3 regions of the Aquabacterium sp. NJ1 genome follow, and region 1 is predicted to be linked to each of the others. Evidence: predicted binding sites of a transcription regulator. Region 1 holds the regulator's gene; each other region holds the start of a gene.
What was found. Region 1 encodes NrdR, which represses ribonucleotide reductase genes. Its sites were predicted from a motif close to CACNANATNTNGTG; they were not measured.
Positions count from the first base shown of each region.

Region 2: a site for NrdR is predicted at 884-897, ahead of JY96_RS03790 (ribonucleoside-diphosphate reductase subunit alpha). Genes of this name have one in related genera too.
Region 3: a site for NrdR is predicted at 834-847, ahead of JY96_RS19585 (ribonucleoside triphosphate reductase). Genes of this name have one in related genera too.

Region 1 covers NZ_JRKM01000001.1:1,589,012-1,591,209, forward strand. The annotation lists gene JY96_RS06710 (pilus assembly protein) at 1-142, shown strand, start outside; gene JY96_RS06715 (type IV pilin protein) at 162-650, shown strand; gene nrdR (transcriptional regulator NrdR) at 736-1,215, opposite strand; gene glyA (serine hydroxymethyltransferase) at 1,311-2,198, opposite strand, start outside.
Region 2 covers NZ_JRKM01000001.1:877,552-879,749, forward strand. The annotation lists gene JY96_RS03780 (sigma-54 dependent transcriptional regulator) at 1-98, shown strand, start outside; gene ampD (1,6-anhydro-N-acetylmuramyl-L-alanine amidase AmpD) at 105-746, shown strand; gene JY96_RS03790 (ribonucleoside-diphosphate reductase subunit alpha) at 1,043-2,198, shown strand, end outside.
Region 3 covers NZ_JRKM01000001.1:4,541,638-4,543,835, reverse strand. The annotation lists gene hmpA (NO-inducible flavohemoprotein) at 1-684, opposite strand, end outside; gene JY96_RS19585 (ribonucleoside triphosphate reductase) at 858-2,198, shown strand, end outside.

The DNA.
Region 1 (2,198 bases):
CACCGGCGCGGACCTGAACCCTAACCTGCTGAAGAACTTCAACAAGTGCGCCGGAGACGACAGCTACTGCGAAAAAGGGCCCGGTGGCTCCAAAGTGATCAGCGACCGCGTCTGGAAACGCATCATCAAACCACCGTTCTGAGCAACCGACACCCTCCATCATGTCCCCAGCTTTTCGCCCCCATCGCCGCAGTATGTCCAGCGGCTTCACGCTGATCGAAGTGATGATCGTGGTGGCCATCATCGGCATCCTCGCGGCCATCGCCTACCCGTCGTATCAGGAGCACGTGCGACGCAGCCACCGCTCTGAAGCGCAACGCGCCCTGCTCGAAGCCACGCAATTCATGCAGCGCTTCTATGCAGCCAACATGCGTTACAACTGCAAGCTCAGCGCGCCCAACTGCTCGGCTGGGGACGGTGACTCGGTCACGCTGCCTGTGACCACGGTCGTCTCTGGCGCCACAACCATGTACAACCTCAGCGTGACGGCCGATCAAACCACCTTCACCCTGACGGCCACACCGCAAACGGGCACCACGATGGCCACCGATCGCTGTGGCGCCTTGACCATCACGGAAAGCGGCATCAAGGGCACGGCCGCAACCAGCGGCACGACCTCACCGGATACCTGGCAGAACTGCTGGCGTTAAGTTCCTGGTTCACTCCCCAAAAGCAAAAAGGCCCCGCAAGTTGCCGGGGCCTTTTTCTTGATGCCATCACATCACCAGCTCAGGCTCACTCCTCGGACGCCGCCGCCTTCCCCCGCTTGTTGCCCGTTTCCTTGATCGCCGCAACAAACTCGCTGACGTCATCAAAGCTGCGGTACACCGAGGCGAAGCGCACATAGGCCACCTTGTCGAGCTTGCGCAGCTCGCGCATGACCCACTCGCCCAGCTGGGTGGAGTCCACTTCCTTCTCACCGCACTGGCGCAGGCGCGCCTCGATGGCCTCGATCGCGCTTTCCATGGCCTCGGCACTGACCGGCCGCTTGCGCAGCGCAATCATCATCGAGCCCTTGAGCTTGGCCCGGTCGTAGTCCGTCCGGCGCCCATCGCGCTTGACGATGGCCGGCAACTCGATTTCAGCGCGCTCATACGTGGTGAAGCGCTTGTCGCAGCCATTGCACTTGCGACGGCGGCGGGTCGAGTCGCCTTCATCCGAATCCCGTGTCTCGACGACTTGTGTGTCGTGATGACCGCAAAAAGGGCAACGCATCGTGTCTTCAACTCCCTGCAAAGAACGAAGTAAAAAACCCGGCTTCGGACCTGAATCCTAGCCGGGTTTGTCAGTCACGCATCAGCGCGGTCAGCTCAGCGGTAGACCGGGAACTGACGGGTCAGCGCGGCGACCTGCTCGCGCACACGTGCCAGCGTGGCATCGTCGTGCGGGTTGTCCAGCACGTCGGCGATCAGGTTGCCGACCTGGATGGCCTGCTCTTCCTTGAAACCACGCGTGGTGAAGGCCGGCGAACCCAGGCGGATGCCGCTGGTGACCATCGGCTTTTGCGGGTCGTTGGGGATGCCGTTCTTGTTGCAGGTCATGTGCGCTGCACCCAGGATGGCTTCGGCTTCCTTGCCCGTCAGGTTCTTGGGGCGCAGGTCGACCAGCATCACGTGGCTCTCGGTGCGGCCGGACACGATGCGCAGGCCACGCTTGGTCAGCGTGTCAGCCAGGGCAGCGGCGTTCTTCACCACTTGCTGCTGGTAGGCCTTGAACTCGGGCGACAGGGCTTCCTTGAAAGCCACGGCCTTGCCAGCGATCACGTGCATCAACGGGCCACCCTGGATACCAGGGAAGATGGCGCTGTTGATCTTCTTGGCAATCTCTTCGCCGCGCATCAGGATGATGCCGCCACGAGGGCCACGCAGGCTCTTGTGCGTGGTCGAGGTGACCACGTCGGCGTGCGGCACGGGGTTGGGATACACACCCGCGGCGATCAGGCCGGCGTAGTGGGCCATGTCCACCATGAAGTAGGCACCGATTTCCTTGGCGATCTTGGCGAAACGCTCGAAGTCGATGCGCAGGGCGAAGGCCGAAGCGCCAGCGATGATCAGCTTGGGCTTGTGCTCGCGGGCCAGGCGCTCCATCTGCTCGTAGTCGATGTCTTCCTTGGCATCCAGGCCGTAAGACACGACCTTGAACCACTTGCCCGACATGTTCAGGGGCATGCCGTGCGTCAGGTGGCCACCTTCGGCCAG
Region 2 (2,198 bases), 710 kb from region 1:
TGCGCTACCGCATGGCGCGCCTCGGCGTGCAGGTGAGCGACCAGGGCGTGGTGCTGGGCGAGCGCTTCGACCCGGACACCGACACCGATCAAGCTTGAGCGCCCATGGGCCACACACCTGACCACACCGACGGCACCGCCAACGCCAGCCCTCACCTCTGGCGCAACGGCTGGTATGCAGCCGCGCGCCAGGTGCCTTCGCCCAACTTTGGTCCGCGCCCCGAACAGGCCCGCATCACGCTGGCCGTGATCCACTCGATCAGCCTGCCACCAGGCGAGTACGGCGGCAGCGAGATCGAGCAACTGTTCACCAACCAGCTGGACTGGAGCGCCCACCCCTACTTCGAACAGATCCGCGGCGCGGAGGTCTCGGCGCATTTCGTGATCCGCCGCGACGGCGAGATCGTGCAGTTCGTGTCGGTGGATGACCGGGCATGGCATGCGGGCCGTTCAAGCTGGTTGGGTCTGGACAACTGCAATGACTACAGCGTGGGCATCGAGCTGGAAGGCCTGGAAGACACGCCGTTCGAACCCGCGCAATACACCGCCTTGGCCACCCTGATTGATGCGCTCAAACAACGTTGCCCCATCGACCAGATCGCGGGCCACGAACACATCGCCCCAGGCCGCAAACGTGACCCGGGCAAGGCCTTTGACTGGGCCCATCTGCAGCAGTTGACAGACTGGCCCGCAGCCCATCTCGCGGGCCTTTGCACCCAGACGCCAGGCACGGCACACGACGCCTAACCGCCTGGCGCTCGGCTGTCATGCCGACTTCCCCCATTGGCGATTTCCCTTGTTTTTCCCCCTGTTCGCGGGGTGGGGGCAAAAAGGCGTTATAGTCACGGCCAGACACTACAGGTAGTGCTTCACGGCACCCAAAACACCAGATATAGTGTCCTCCGCAGTTGGCAGTTGTGATCGCAACTGCCTGATTTCAACAGGCCAGACACCGCATCCAAGCGCGTGATCGGCCTGGCGATCCTGAAGGGAATTCCATGCAAACGTCCACGCCCAGCACCATGCCCACCCCCGCTTCTGTCATGCCCGGCGCCGCCGCGGTGGCAGTCGAGCCGCGTCAGTCCGCGTACTCCGCCTATCAGATCATCCGACGCAATGGTGCGGTCGTCTCGTTCGAACCCAGCAAGATCGCCGTCGCCCTGATGAAGGCCTTTCTGGCCGTGCACGGCACGCAAGGCGCCGCATCGGCCTCCGTGCGCGAAACCGTTGACGGCCTGACCGAAATGGTCGTGCGCGGCCTGCTGCGCTCGCGTCCAAGCGGCGGCACCTTCCACATCGAAGACATCCAGGATCAGGTCGAGCTGTCCCTGATGCGCGGTGGCCATCATGAAATCGCCCGCGCTTATGTGCTGTACCGAGAGCGTCGCGCACAGGAGCGCGCCAAGCAAGCGGATGCACAGCAAGCCGCCGCCCTGCCCACCCTGACCGTGATCGACCGCGGTCAACGCGTCCCGCTGGACCTGGCCCGCCTGCAAGCGCTCATCGTGGAAGCCTGCTCGGGCCTGGGCGATGACGTCAAGGCCGCCCCCATCCTGGCCGAGACCCAACGCAACCTGTATGACGGCGTCTCGATCGACGAGGTCTACAAGGCCGCCATCCTGGCCGCCCGCACCCGCATCGAGCACGACCCGGCCTACACCCGAGCCACCGCCCGCCTGCTGCAGCACACCATCCGCCGCGAGATCCTCGGTGAAGAAGTGACCCACGCTGAAATGGCCACGCGCTACGCCGACTACTTCCCCACTTTCATCAAGAAGGGCGTGGAAGCCGAACTGCTGGACGAGCGCATGCAGCAGTTCGACCTGGCCCGACTGGGTGCCGCTCTTAAATATGAGCGCGACCTGAACTTCGACTACCTCGGCCTGCAGACCCTGTACGACCGCTACTTCCTGCACCACAACGGTCAGCGCATTGAAATGCCCCAGGCGTTCTTCATGCGCGTGGCCATGGGCCTGGCCCTCAACGAAATCGACCGCGAAGCCCGCGCCATCGAGTTCTATGAACTGCTGTCGTCCTTCGATTTCATGTCGTCGACGCCCACGCTGTTCAACTCCGGCACCCGTCGCTCGCAGCTGTCGAGCTGCTACCTGACCACGGTCCCTGACGACCTCGACGGCATCTACGAAGCCATCAAGGAAAACGCCCTGCTGTCCAAGTTCGCTGGCGGCCTGGGCAACG
Region 3 (2,198 bases), 3.0 Mb from region 1:
CCCGCTTTCACGCTTGACCGAGATGCGCAGCGACTGGCCGCCAGGCGCGGCAGACAGGCTGTACTGGCGCGGCTGGCTGTAGCCCAGCGCTGGCACGAACAGCTTCACCGACACGTATTGCCCAGGCTGGTAGGCAGGCACCTCGCCACCATCGGCAGGCACCAGGTAGAAGGACGTGATCTCCTCGCTCTCAACCTGCTTGTGCTCGACGCGGAAGTTGCGCCAGCCGCTCCAGCCGCCTTGCACCTGTGCCGCCTGTGCATACAGCTTGTTCTCGATGCCCACCAGCACATCAGCCAGTTGGCCGTAGGCAGCGCCCCAGGCCTCGATCAGCTCGTCCGTGGCCAGTGCACCCAGCACCTCGCGGATGGATGCCAGCAGATGGCGCCCGACGATGGCGTAATGCTCCGCGCGGATGCCCAGGCTCACGTGCTTGTTGGCGATCAATTCCAGCACCGGCATCAGCACGCCGGGGTTGTCGATGTGCTGCGCATAAGCCGCCACGGCCATGGCCAGGGCCTGCTGCTGGCTGCCTTCACGCTGGTGGCCCTGGTTGAAGATAGCCTTGAGTTCGGGGTTGTACTCGAACATGCGGGCATAGAAATGACGCGTCAATGCCACGCCTTGCTCCTTGAGCAGGGCTGCCGTGCCTTTGACAAGTTCGCGATGGGTCTGGGTCAACATGGAAATCCTTGAGGTGCTTCAATTTCAATAACATTCATTCTACATGAATGTTTAAGAACCTTGAAATCCTGCCTCCGGATTGACCAGGGTCAACCGTAAGGCCTCTCCAGATCGGAACACTACCCGTAGCGTTTTGAAGACCAACCAAACACTACATCTAGCAGGAGCCCCGCATGCCAGACACCCCCCTCGCCTCGACGGAGGCCTGCGCGGTCGCCGTGATCAAGCGCAATGGCGCCACCGCCAGCTTCCATCTGGACAAGATCGCCCACGCCATCGAAAGCGCAGGCCAGGCCACCGGTGAATTCGACGCCCTGCGCGCTGCCGACCTGGCCCGCATGGTCAGCCTCACCTTGCAGCGGCGCGTGCCCACCGTCGAGCAGATCCAGGATCAGGTCGAACGCACGCTGATCGAAGCAGGCCACTTCAACACGGCCCGTGCCTACATCGTCTACCGCGAGCAGCGCAGCACCTTGCGCCGCGACAAGGCCTGCGCCGTGGACGTCGAGCGCTCGGTCAACGAATACCTCTCGCAGCAAGACTGGCGTGTCAACGCCAATGCCAATCAGGGCTACTCGCTGGGCGGCCTGATCCTCAACGTCTCGGGCAAGGTCATCGCCAACTACTGGCTGGCCCACGTCTACCCCGCGGAGATCGGCCATGCCCACCGCGAGGCCGACATCCACATCCACGATCTGGACATGCTCTCGGGCTACTGCGCCGGCTGGTCGCTGCGCACCTTGCTGCACGAAGGCCTCAACGGTGTGCCCGGCAAAGTGGAAGCCGGCCCACCCAAGCACCTGTCCAGCGCCGTGGGCCAGATCGTCAACTTCCTGGGCACGCTGCAAAACGAATGGGCCGGTGCCCAGGCCTTCAGCTCCTTCGACACCTACCTCGCGCCCTATGTGCGCAAGGACAGCCTGAGCTACGAGCAAGTCCGCCAGTGCATCCAGGAGCTGGTCTACAACCTCAACGTGCCTTCACGCTGGGGCACACAAACCCCCTTCACCAACCTGACGTTTGACTGGACCTGCCCCGACGACCTCAAGGAGCAGGTACCCGTCATCGCAGGCGTTGAAATGCCCTTTGCCTATGGCGACCTGCAAGTGGAGATGGACCTGATCAACCAGGCCTACATCGACGTGATGATGCGCGGCGACGCCAAGGGCCGCGCCTTCACCTTCCCCATCCCCACCTACAACATCACCAAGGACTTCCTCTGGGATCACCCCAACACCGAGCGCCTGTTCGAGATGACGGCCAAGTACGGCTTGCCCTACTTCCAGAACTTCCTGAACTCGGATCTGCAGCCCAACATGATCCGCTCGATGTGCTGCCGCCTGCAGCTGGACCTGCGTGAGTTGCTCAAGCGCGGCAACGGCCTGTTCGGATCGGCCGAGCAGACCGGCTCGCTGGGTGTGGTGACCATCAACTGCGCACGCCTGGGCTACCTGTACAAGGACGATGAAGCCGCCTTGCTGGCGCGCACCGACGAGCTGATCGAGCTGGGCAAG